Regions from separate parts of the Citrobacter portucalensis genome, predicted to be linked through region 1. Evidence: predicted binding sites of a transcription regulator. Region 1 holds the regulator's gene; each other region holds the start of a gene.

Evidence for each region. Region 1 encodes PurR, which represses purine synthesis genes. Its sites were predicted from a motif close to CANGCAAACGTTTGCNTG; they were not measured.
Region 2: cvpA (colicin V production protein) is a predicted target of PurR. The motif match lies at 1,583-1,600, and genes of this name have one in related genera.
Region 3: purE (5-(carboxyamino)imidazole ribonucleotide mutase) is a predicted target of PurR. The motif match lies at 1,191-1,208, and genes of this name have one in related genera.
Region 4: pyrD (quinone-dependent dihydroorotate dehydrogenase) is a predicted target of PurR. The motif match lies at 1,422-1,439, and genes of this name have one in related genera.

Annotation. Positions count from the first base shown of each region.
Region 1 is NZ_CP092466.1:2,769,563-2,772,685, reverse strand. It holds gene punR (DNA-binding transcriptional activator PunR) at 1-751, shown strand, start outside; gene purR (HTH-type transcriptional repressor PurR) at 748-1,773, opposite strand; gene cydH (cytochrome bd-I accessory subunit CydH) at 2,071-2,160, shown strand; gene LY264_RS13465 (MFS transporter) at 2,336-3,123, shown strand, end outside.
Region 2 is NZ_CP092466.1:1,585,564-1,588,686, forward strand. It holds gene folC (bifunctional tetrahydrofolate synthase/dihydrofolate synthase) at 1-784, shown strand, start outside; gene dedD (cell division protein DedD) at 774-1,442, shown strand; gene cvpA (colicin V production protein) at 1,656-2,144, shown strand; gene purF (amidophosphoribosyltransferase) at 2,178-3,123, shown strand, end outside.
Region 3 is NZ_CP092466.1:3,708,964-3,712,086, forward strand. It holds gene ppiB (peptidylprolyl isomerase B) at 1-315, shown strand, start outside; gene lpxH (UDP-2,3-diacylglucosamine diphosphatase) at 318-1,040, shown strand; gene purE (5-(carboxyamino)imidazole ribonucleotide mutase) at 1,279-1,788, shown strand; gene purK (5-(carboxyamino)imidazole ribonucleotide synthase) at 1,785-2,852, shown strand; gene LY264_RS18065 (carbamate kinase) at 2,891-3,123, opposite strand, start outside.
Region 4 is NZ_CP092466.1:3,269,593-3,272,715, forward strand. It holds gene zapC (cell division protein ZapC) at 1-161, opposite strand, end outside; gene pyrD (quinone-dependent dihydroorotate dehydrogenase) at 327-1,337, opposite strand; gene ssuE (NADPH-dependent FMN reductase) at 1,580-2,155, shown strand; gene LY264_RS16050 (sulfonate ABC transporter substrate-binding protein) at 2,148-3,122, shown strand; gene ssuD (FMNH2-dependent alkanesulfonate monooxygenase) at 3,119-3,123, shown strand, end outside.

The DNA of each region.
Region 1 (3,123 bases):
CGGGGCATGGTTTTTAAAAGAAGGCCGCTCTGTTATCAAAAAAATGCAGATCACGCGCCAGCAATGTCAGCAAATTGCCAACGGCTGGCGCGGACAGCTGGCGATCGCCGTCGATAACATTGTCCGCCCGGATCGTACCCGACAGATGATCGTGGATTTCTACCGTCACTTTGATGATGTGGAGTTGTTAGTTTTTCAGGAAGTGTTTAACGGCGTGTGGGACGCACTGTCTGATGGGCGTGTGGAGCTGGCCATCGGGGCCACACAGGCCATTCCGGTCGGGGGGCGCTATACCTTCCGCGATATGGGAATGCTGAGCTGGAGCTGCGTGGTAGCCAGCCATCATCCACTAGCGTCAATGCCTGGACCGTTAAGTGATGACACGTTGCGCAACTGGCCGTCACTGGTGCGCGAAGATACCTCCCGAACATTGCCGAAGCGTATTACCTGGCTGCTGGACAACCAAAAGCGCGTCGTCGTGCCGGACTGGGAATCTTCTGCGACCTGTTTGTCCGCGGGATTGTGCGTGGGCATGGTACCGACGCATTTTGCCAAGCCGTGGATCGATAGCGGTAAATGGGTTGCGCTGCAACTGGAGAACCCTTTTCCTGATGCCGCATGCTGCCTGACATGGCAGCAGAACGATACGTCACCGGCATTGAGTTGGCTGCTGGACTATTTAGGAGATAGTGAAACGTTGAACAAGGAATGGCTGCGGGAGCCAGATGAGACTCCCGCACAACAGGCTTAACGGCGGTAATCGCGGAACGGACCGTCGGCAACGGAGCGACGCTCAACCAGGCGTGGATGCACTTCGATAGACTGTGACTCTTCACGTTTATTCACGATACGGTCTAACAGCATGTTGAAGGCCGTTTCACCCAGTGAATCCTTCGGCTGGTGAATGGTCGTCAAGGCCGGCGTGAAGAAGCGGGCGTTGCGCACGTTGTCGTAGCCGATGAGTGAGACATCCTGCGGTACGCGCAGTCCCATTTCGTCAGCGGCGCACAGCGCACCCATTGCCATAATATCGCCACCGCAGAAGACCGCGGTCGGACGATGAGACTGCGACAGAATTTGCTGCATGGCGCGGTAGCCGGATTCAGGCTCAAAATCGCCCTGGACAATCCAGTTTTCAGGCACTTTAATCAGCGCTTCTTCCATCGCTTTCATAAAGCCAGCCAGACGCCCGGCCCCGGTGTTACGTTCCATTGGGCCAGGGATCACGCCAATCTCACGATGACCGCGTTCTACCAGATACCGGCCCGCCATGTAACCGCCTTCGAAGGCGTTATCAATGACCGTATCAGTAAAGTCGGCTTTTGCTTCGCCCCAGTCCATGACGACCATCGGGATATGGCGATACTCTCCGAGCATCGAAAGCAGCGACTCCGGATACTCAGAACACATCACCAGCAGACCATCAACGCGCTTTTGCGCCATCATCGACAGATAAGCCTGCTGTTTTTCGAGACTGTTCCATGCGTTACCCAGGATCAGGGTATAGCCTTTCTGGAAACAGTTTTTCTCAACGGCTTCGATAATTTCGGCGAAATAGGCCGCTTCGCTGCTGGTCGCCAGCAAGCCGATAGACTTGGTGTGATTTACCTTCAGGCTGCGGGCAACTGCGCTCGGAGAATAGTGCAGTTCTTTGATTGCTGCCCAGACAGCATTACGTGTTTCTTCCGCGACAAAGCGCGTCTTGTTAATTACGTGTGATACGGTTGTAGTGGAAACGTTTGCTCGCTTCGCTACATCTTTAATTGTTGCCATTACATCTCACTCCAGACCATATCCTAAGCTCCTGAGAATACTCCAGGTAAACGTTTGCCTTTACACACCCTTATCGCAACGTAAGGGTTGCGGCACGCCGGGAAAACGACACGGAACGTCAGGAAGGGGTCAATGGCCGGTACGCTAATCAAGTAAGCGTGGAATTTTGTCTGATCTTAACGAAAAGGGGAAGAGTTAAAAGCAGTTATCAATATAAATCGTGAGAGATTTTTGCTTTCAAGTGTGTAAAAATGCGCAATATCACTTTTTGTGTGGGAATAAAAAGGAGAAAACTTGATGAGCACCGATCTGAAATTTTCGTTAGTGACTACCATTATTGTTCTGGGTTTGATCGTCGCGGGTGGTCTGACCGCAGCGCTGCATTGATTTCCCCGAGGGAGTTAGCTCTCCCTCATCCCTTCGACTCGTTTTTCCCCGCTATTGTTTGCGAATAAGCAAAAGTCTTTTGCAGTTTTGTTAACTTTATTAATTTTGCGATCAATGTCATGCTTTTGACTCTTATTTTATGTCGTGCCACGGCTCGACGATATGGAGTCGAAATATGAAAATCAATTACCCTTTACTGGCGCTGGCAATCGGGGCGTTTGGTATTGGCACCACCGAGTTTTCGCCAATGGGGTTGTTGCCCGTCATTGCCAAAGGTGTGGACGTCTCGATTCCGGCGGCTGGCATGCTGATCAGCGCTTATGCGGTAGGTGTGATGGTAGGTGCACCGCTGATGACATTGCTGCTGTCTCATCGTGCGCGACGTAATGCTTTGATATTCCTGATGGCGATTTTCACGCTGGGTAATGTTCTTTCGGCTATCTCGCCGGATTACACCACGCTGATGCTATCGCGTATTTTGACCAGTCTTAACCATGGAGCCTTTTTTGGTCTCGGTTCTGTGGTTGCAGCCAGTGTGGTACCCAAACATAAGCAGGCCAGCGCCGTGGCAACGATGTTTATGGGGTTAACCATCGCCAATATTGGCGGCGTTCCGGCGGCGACCTGGCTTGGTGAAACCATCGGCTGGCGCATGTCGTTTATGGCCACTGCGGGGCTGGGCGTCATTGCGATGGTCAGCCTGTTCTTCTCATTACCCAAGGGTGGAGCAGGAGAGCGCCCGGATGTCCGAAGCGAACTGGCGGTGTTGATGCGCCCACAGGTGTTGTCGGCGTTACTGACTACCGTACTGGGTGCAGGGGCGATGTTCACGCTGTATACCTACATCTCGCCGGTTCTGCATACTATCACTCATGCTACACCGGCATTTGTTACCGGGATGCTGGTGTTGATAGGCGTTGGCTTCTCGATCGGTAACTATTTTGGCGGCAAACTGGCTGACCG
Region 2 (3,123 bases), 1.2 Mb from region 1:
TGTCGCAGTAGTCACCAGTATTGCGCTTGACCATACTGACTGGCTGGGCCCGGATCGCGAAAGTATTGGTCGTGAGAAGGCAGGGATTTTCCGCGCAGAGAAACCGGCCATCGTCGGCGAACCGGAAATGCCTTACACCATCGCGGATGTCGCTCAGGAGAGCGGGGCGATTTTGCAACGTTGTGGTGTGGACTGGCGCTATGCGGTCACGGAGAACGACTGGTCGTTTACTGATGCTCATGGAACGCTGGCGCACCTGCCGTTGCCGCAGGTGCCACAACCTAATGCTGCAACCGCACTGGCTGCACTGCGCGCAAGTGGTCTTAACGTCAGCGAGCAGGCCATTCGTGACGGTATCGAACAAGCGATTTTACCGGGACGCTTCCAGATTGTGAGCGAGTCGCCGCGGGTGATTTTTGATGTTGCCCATAACCCGCATGCGGCGGAGTATCTGACCGGACGTCTGAAAAAGTTAGTGAAAAGCGGGCGTGTACTTGCGGTTATCGGTATGCTACATGATAAAGATATTGCCGGTACGTTGGCCTGGCTGAAAAGCGTGGTTGACGACTGGTACTGTGCGCCCCTGGAAGGGCCGCGTGGTGCAACGGCAGAACAGCTGCTGGAGCACCTGGGCAAAGGCAACGCTTATGACAGCGTGGCGCAGGCATGGACTGCGGCACTTGCTGAGGCGAAGCCAGAAGATACCGTGTTGGTGTGTGGATCGTTTCACACTGTCGCACATGTCATGGAAGTAATAGACGTGGGGAGAAGCGGTGGCGAGTAAGTTTCAGAATCGATTAGTCGGCACAATTGTGCTGGTCGCGCTCGGGGTGATTGTGCTTCCCGGGCTGCTTGACGGGCAGAAAAAGCATTATCAGGATGAATTTGCAGCGATCCCACTGGTGCCTAAACCCGGCGATCGCGATGAACCAGACATGATGCCTGCAGCAACGCAGGCACTGCCGACTCAGCCGCCGGAAGGGGCGGCAGAAGAGGTGCGTGCGGGTGATGCTGCCGCGCCATCGTTGGATCCATCACGTTTGACGACGGCAAACAGCGCGGAGTTAGATCCTGTCCCTGCGCCTGTGGAACCACCGAAACCTAAACCGAAACCGCAGCCTGTTGCCGTCGCCCCGACGCCAACACCGGCACCGACTCCAGCGCCGAAACCGGCCGCTGAGGAAGCGCCAGCGCCAACCGGCAAAGCGTACGTTGTACAACTCGGTGCGCTGAAAAACGCGGATAAGGTCAATGAGATCGTGGGTAAACTTCGTGGCGCGGGCTTCCGGGTATATACTTCCCCGTCAACGCCGGTGCAGGGTAAAATAACCCGCATTCTCGTAGGGCCTGACGCCTCCAAAGATAAGCTGAAGAACTCGCTGGGCGAGCTGCAGAAGATCTCTGGTTTGAGCGGGGTGGTGATGGGGTATACCCCTAACTAAGGGATTGCGTTACGTTGCTCTGATGTAGGCCGGACAAGGTGTTTACACCGCCATCCGGCAGTGTCCGAAGAGGCATAAAATCGTATGGCGTTGAAGATTTTTTCAGCGCCATTTTTATTTACGCGTGGAAAGGAAATCCCTACGCAAACGTTTTCTTTTTCTGTTAGAATGCGCCCCGAACAGGACGACAGGGCGTAAAATCGTGGGACACATATGGTCTGGATTGATTACGCCATTATCGCGGTGATTGGTTTTTCCTGTCTGGTTAGCCTGATCCGTGGCTTTGTTCGTGAAGCATTATCGTTGGTGACTTGGGGTTGTGCTTTCTTTGTCGCCAGCCATTACTACACTTACCTGTCTGTCTGGTTTACGGGCTTTGAAGACGAACTGGTTCGAAATGGGATTGCTATCGCGATACTGTTCATCGCGACACTTATCGTCGGCGCTATCGTTAACTTTGTGATAGGCCAACTGGTAGAGAAAACAGGACTGTCGGGTACCGACAGGGTGTTGGGGATCTGCTTCGGTGCTTTGCGTGGAGCGTTGATCGTCGCCGCCATACTGTTCTTTCTCGATACCTTTACCGGTCTGTCGAAAAGTGAAGACTGGGGTAAGTCACAGCTGATCCCGCAGTTCAGTTTCATCATCAGATGGTTCTTTGACTATCTGCAAAGCTCGTCAAGTTTCTTGCCCAAAGTATAAACTTTGGGTCGTTGCTGAACGAGGAAAAGACGTATGTGCGGTATTGTCGGTATCGCCGGTGTTATGCCGGTAAACCAGTCGATTTATGACGCGTTAACGGTGCTCCAGCATCGTGGTCAGGATGCTGCGGGCATCATCACCATTGATGCCAACAACTGCTTCCGCTTGCGTAAAGCAAACGGAATGGTGAGCGATATTTTTGAAGCGCGCCATATGCAGCGTTTGCAGGGCAATATGGGCATCGGTCATGTGCGTTACCCAACGGCTGGCAGCTCCAGCGCCTCCGAAGCTCAACCTTTTTACGTCAACTCACCGTATGGCATTACGCTTGCCCACAATGGCAACCTGACCAATGCGCATGAGTTGCGTAAAAAGCTGTTTGAAGAAAAGCGCCGCCACATCAATACCACTTCAGATTCTGAAATTCTGCTGAATATTTTCGCCAGCGAGCTGGATAACTTCCGCCATTACCCGCTGGAAGCCGACAATATTTTTGCGGCCATTGCGGCAACCAACCGCCAGATTCGCGGCGCCTATGCCTGCGTGGCGATGATTATCGGTCACGGTATGGTTGCCTTCCGCGACCCTAACGGTATCCGTCCGCTGGTGATGGGCAAACGCGATATTGGCGATGGCCGTACCGAGTACATGGTGGCGTCTGAAAGCGTAGCGCTGGATACGCTGGGCTTTGAATTCCTGCGCGACGTAGCACCTGGCGAAGCGGTGTACATCACCGAAAAAGGCCAGCTGTTTACCCGTCAGTGTGCCGATAACCCGGTGAGCAATCCATGTCTGTTTGAATACGTTTACTTCGCACGTCCTGACTCCTTTATCGACAAGATTTCCGTCTACAGCGCCCGTGTGAATATGGGGACTAAGCTTGGCGAAAAAATTGCCCGTGAGTGGGAAGATCTGGACATCGACGTAGTAATCCCAATCCCGGAAACCTCCTGTGATATCGCGCTGGAAATCGCCCGTA
Region 3 (3,123 bases), 940 kb from region 1:
CAAAAAGCCACGAAAGAAGCGATCAAAAACGAAGCGAACAACGGTTTGAAAAACACTCGTGGTACGCTGGCGATGGCGCGTACTCAGGCTCCGCACTCCGCAACCGCACAGTTCTTCATCAACGTTGCAGACAACGACTTCCTGAACTTCTCCGGCGAAAGCATGCAGGGTTGGGGTTACTGCGTGTTCGCTGAAGTTGTTGAAGGCATGGACGTGGTTGATAAAATCAAAGGCGTTTCCACTGGTCGCAGCGGTATGCATCAGGATGTGCCAAAAGAAGACGTTATCATCGAAAACGTGACCGTCAGCGAGTAATCGTGGCGACACTGTTTATTGCAGATCTTCACCTCTGCACAGAAGAACCGGCGATCACCGCCGGTTTTCTGCGTTTTTTAGCCGGTGATGCGCGAAAGGCCGATGCGCTATACATTCTTGGCGACCTGTTTGAAGCCTGGATTGGCGACGACGATCCTAATCCGCTGCATCGTGAAATGGCCGCGGCGATAAAATCACTGACTGATTCCGGCGTTCCCTGCTTTTTTATTCACGGCAACCGTGATTTTCTGCTCGGTAAACGTTTTGCCCGTGCGAGCGGCATGACCTTGCTTCCCGAAGAAAAAGTGCTCGACCTGTATGGCCGCAAGGTGCTGATCATGCATGGCGACACCTTATGCACCGACGACGCAGGCTATCAGGCATTTCGCGCCAAAGTGCATCAACCCTGGTTACAGAAGCTGTTCCTCGCTCTGCCGCTGTTCGTTCGCCAGCGAATCGCTGCGAAAATGCGTGCCAACAGCAAAGCAGCCAACACCACCAAATCGCTGGAAATCATGGATGTGAATCAGCAGGCCGTGATTAGCGAGATGGAAAAACATCAGGTTCAGTGGTTAATTCACGGCCATACCCACCGCCCTGCCGTCCACAAACTTACGGCCAATGAGCAACCCGCTTTCCGCGTGGTATTAGGCGCATGGCACACCGAAGGTTCGATGATCAAAGTCACCCCTGACGACGTTGAACTGATCGCCTTTCCGTTTTAATTCTGCAGATACCCAGTTCCTCTTTACACAAAACTATTCGAGTTGCATCAAAGCGGCAAATCTGTGAGTCCCCTGGAGCTTACAAAAGTAAGTGACTGGGGTGAGCAGATGCAGCCAACAAAGAGGCAGCTTGAAGAGTGAAGTACAAAGCGCGCAATCGTTTTCCTTGGCGGTGAATTATGCTATTCTCTGTGGCCTCAAAAGTCGAGTGTAGTGCACCACAGGAGTTTTCAGACGCATGTCTTCCCGCAATAATCCGGCGCGTGTCGCCATCGTGATGGGGTCCAAAAGCGACTGGGCTACCATGCAGTTCGCCGCCGAAATCTTCGAAATCCTGGACGTTCCGCATCATGTTGAAGTCGTCTCCGCCCACCGCACCCCAGACAAACTGTTTAGCTTCGCCGAAAGCGCTGAAGAGAACGGTTATCAGGTGATTATTGCCGGGGCCGGTGGCGCAGCGCATTTGCCTGGCATGATTGCGGCGAAAACGCTGGTGCCAGTTTTGGGCGTTCCGGTGCAAAGCGCAGCGCTGAGCGGCGTAGATAGCCTCTACTCTATCGTTCAAATGCCGCGCGGTATTCCGGTCGGCACGCTGGCGATCGGCAAAGCGGGGGCGGCAAATGCGGCCCTGCTGGCAGCACAAATTCTGGCAACACACGACAAAGAACTGCATCAGCGTCTGGCTGAGTGGCGTAAAGCGCAAACCGACGAGGTGCTGGAGAACCCGGACCCGCGAGGTGTCGCATGAAGCAGGTCTGCGTACTTGGCAACGGACAGCTAGGGCGCATGCTGCGCCAGGCCGGTGAGCCACTGGGCATAGCGGTCTGGCCCGTCGGGCTGGACGCTGAACCGGCTGCGGTCCCTTTTCAGCAAAGCGTGATCACCGCTGAGATTGAGCGCTGGCCGGAAACGGCACTCACCCGCGAACTGGCACGCCACCCGGCGTTTGTTAACCGCGACGTCTTCCCGATTATTGCCGACCGTCTGACGCAAAAGCAGCTTTTTGACAAGCTCGGTCTGGCGACCGCGCCATGGCAACTGCTGGCAGATAAAAGCGAATGGTCTGCGATATTCGACAAACTTGGCGAGCTGGCGATTGTGAAACGTCGCGTCGGCGGCTACGACGGACGTGGACAGTGGCGCTTGCGCGCAAATGAAACTGAGCAACTGCCGGACGACTGCTACGGCGAGTGCATCGTCGAGCGGGGAATCAACTTCTCCGGAGAAGTCTCACTGGTTGGCGCTCGTGCGCACGACGGCAGCACCGTTTTCTATCCGCTGACCCATAACCTGCATCAGGACGGCATTCTGCGCACCAGCGTGGTGTTCCCGCAGGCTAACGCCAGACAGCAGGAACAAGCTGAAGCAATGCTCTCTGCCATCATGCAGGAGCTGTGCTATGTTGGCGTGATGGCGATGGAGTGTTTCATCACCCCGGAAGGTCTGCTGATTAACGAACTAGCTCCGCGCGTGCACAACAGCGGGCACTGGACGCAAAACGGCGCCAGCATCAGCCAGTTTGAGCTGCATCTACGTGCCATTACCGACCTGCCGTTACCGACGCCGGTGGTGAACCACCCTTCGGTGATGGTAAACCTGATTGGTAGCGACCTGAACTACGACTGGCTGAAGCTGCCGCTGGTGCATCTGCACTGGTATGACAAAGAGGTGCGTGAAGGGCGTAAGGTGGGTCACCTGAACCTGAGCGACAGCGATACCGCGCGCCTTAGCGCGACGCTGGAAGCGCTTATCCCCCTGCTGCCGCCGGAATATGCCAGCAGTATTATCTGGGCGCAGTCAAAGCTGAAATAAGAAAATAGGGGGCGTGCATATAAACGCCCCCCCTTTTTTTACAGACGGATACAGGTTCCGGCTTTGCCCGCCAGCGTATCTTCAATGCGTGACAGCGCGCCAATCCATGCCGGTTTTCCACGTCGCTTCACATATCCACTTACGGCAGTAACCTTTGGGCCCATCGAACCATCAGCTTTAGCAAACGGCGCCAGCTCATCAGGAGAGGCCTGACGGATCGCGCGTTGCTCCGGCGTCCCCCAGTTTTCATAGACCGCATCGGCATCGGTCA
Region 4 (3,123 bases), 500 kb from region 1:
GCGTCATCAACACAAAAACCAGACGGAGAAAATGCATCAGGAGTGAGCATTTTACGAGCAAAACGCGAACGGAATAACATGCCATTGGCTAAATCGAGCATCATACGATCGTGCTCTTCATCATAATACCAGCGCCAGTTATCGTCGGGTTTAATTCGCATCAGTTTCTCTCCTTTCCTTAATCATCACCGTTACGACAGTATCCTTTTGCCGCTTCGTTTATTGCCCTAATAATAAAAGCTCAGAATGTTTAAATAAGCAACAGTAAAGGAATATAAAACAACCAGGGCTAGAAATAAAGCCCTGGATTGTGATTAAGGTAGCATTCAGATATTGCTGACGATTTCTTTTATCAACGGCGGACCTTTAAAAATAAAGCCCGAATAAATCTGTACGAGGGTTGCACCAGCAGCTATTTTCTCACGTGCAGCAATCACCGAGTCGATACCACCAACGCCAATAATCGGCAGCTGACCTTTTAATTCCTGAGACAACTGGCGAATAATTTCTGTACTTTTTAATTGCAACGGTCGACCGCTCAGACCACCCATTTGATCGCAATTTTTCATTCCCTGAACAAGAGAACGATCGAGGGTGGTGTTAGTCGCAATTACGCCATCAATATTATGGCGAACTAAACTATCGGCGACCTGGATCAGTTCTTCCACAGAAAGATCCGGCGCGATCTTTACCGCCACCGGAACATATTTATGGTGGATCGCTTGCAGATCGTTTTGCTTATTTTTAATTGCCGTCAGGAGATCGTCCAGCGCCTCGCCGTATTGCAGCGTACGTAATCCCGGCGTATTCGGCGAAGAGATATTAATCGCGATATAACCAGCATAGGCATAGACTTTTTCCATACAAATCAGATAGTCATCTTTGCCGTTCTCTACTGGGGTATCTTTGTTCTTACCAATATTAATACCCAGAATACCGTCGAAATGCGATTTTTTAACGTTCTCAACCAGGTTATCAACCCCGTGGTTATTAAACCCCATGCGGTTGATCAAACCTTCTGCATCGACCAGACGGAACAGACGCGGTTTATCGTTACCCGGCTGAGGGCGTGGCGTCACGGTACCAATCTCAATGGAACCAAATCCCATCGCGCCGAGCGCATCAATGCACTCCCCGTCTTTATCCAGTCCGGCAGCAAGCCCGAGCGGATTTTTAAACGTCAACCCCATACAGGTAACCGGTTTTGCCGGTACTTTCTGGCGCACAAGCGCTTCAAGCGGTGTGCCGGTAATGCGACGTAATTGCTGGAATGTCAATTCATGAGCGCGCTCTGGATCGAGCTGAAAAAGGGCTTTACGAACGAAGGGGTAGTACATGAACTCTCCTGGATTCCCGGTGTGCAAACCGGGGGCGTATTATGTGCGATCGCGAGCAAAAAGGGAATTGACCTGCGGCAATAAATAGCAATCGTTTTCCTCCTTCTGCCGTTTTATTCATTTTTCAACTTTTCTATCCCGTATAAATCATTTCGATAAACAAAATCTCTCTGCCAGACTGCACAAATTGTTATCAATGTTAAATAAAAGCGAACAATTGGTTATAAGGGGAGATTGAAATTATGCGCGTCATTACTCTGGCGGGAAGCCCACGCTTCCCCTCTCGCTCCAGCGCGTTACTGGAATACGCCCGAGAAAAACTGAACGGCCAGGATGTCGAAGTCTGTCACTGGAATCTGCACAACTTTGCCCCAGAAGACCTGATTTATGCGCGCTTCGACAGCCCGTCGCTGAAAACCTTTGTCGAACAACTACACGACGCCGACGGATTGATTGTGGCAACACCAGTCTACAAAGCAGCTTACTCCGGTGCGTTGAAAACGTTGCTCGACCTGCTTCCCGAACGCGCACTGGAAGGCAAAGTGGTTTTGCCACTGGCAACAGGCGGTACCGTGGCGCATTTACTGGCCGTTGATTACGCACTTAAGCCGGTGCTGAGCGCGTTAAAAGCCCAGGAAATCCTGCACGGTGTTTTTGCTGATGATTCACAGGTGATTGATTATCAACATAAACCGCAGTTTACGCCCAACCTGCAACTGCGTCTGGACAATGCACTCGACACCTTCTGGCTGGCGTTGCATCGTCGCGACATCCAACTCCCTCAATTGAATGCTCTGCGAGGTGCCGCTCATGCTTGATTTTCTCAGGCGTCACACGCCTTGGCTGGCGTTGACCGGATTGCTGTCACTTTCAACGCTCGCCCATGCCGCAGAGTCTGCACCAGACGCGCTGCGCATAGGCTACCAGAAAGGGAGCGTCAGCATGGTGCTGGCTAAAAGCCATCAGCTACTGGAGAAACGCTACCCACAGACCAAAATCTCGTGGATTGAGTTCCCGGCAGGGCCGCAAATGCTGGAAGCACTCAATATCGGCAGTATCGATCTCGGCAGTACCGGTGACATTCCGCCGATTTTCGCCCAGGCAGCCGGGGCCGATCTGGTTTACGTGGGCGTCGAGCCGCCCAAACCGAAAGCCGAAGTGATTCTGGTGCCAAAAAATAGCCCGATCAAGAGCGTCGCGCAGCTTAAAGGACATAAAGTCGCCTTCCAGAAAGGCTCCAGCGCCCACAATTTACTGCTCCGGGCGCTGCAACAGGCCGGACTGAAATTTACCGATATTCAACCAACGTATCTGACTCCCGCCGATGCGCGAGCGGCCTTTCAGCAAGGAAACGTGGATGCGTGGGCTATCTGGGATCCCTATTATTCCGCCGCGTTACTGCAAGGTGATGTACGCGTACTGAAGGACGGCTCAGACCTCAAGCAAACCGGTTCGTTTTATCTCGCCGCCCGTCCTTATGCCGAGAAAAATGGCGCTTTTGTATTTGGCGTACTGGATACCTTTAGCCAGGCCGATGCGCTAACGCTCAACCAGCGCCAGCAAAGCATTACCCTGCTGGCCAAAACCATGGGGCTGCCAGAGCCGGTGATTGCGTCTTATCTTGATCACCGGCCGCCAACGACCATCTCGCCCGTCAGCGCCTCTGTTGCCGCTCTGCAACAACAAACCGCCGATCTGTTTTATGACAACCGTTTGGTGCCGAAAAAAATCGATATTCGCCAGCGTATCTGGCAACCCACTCAGCAGGCAGGAGAAAAATTATGAG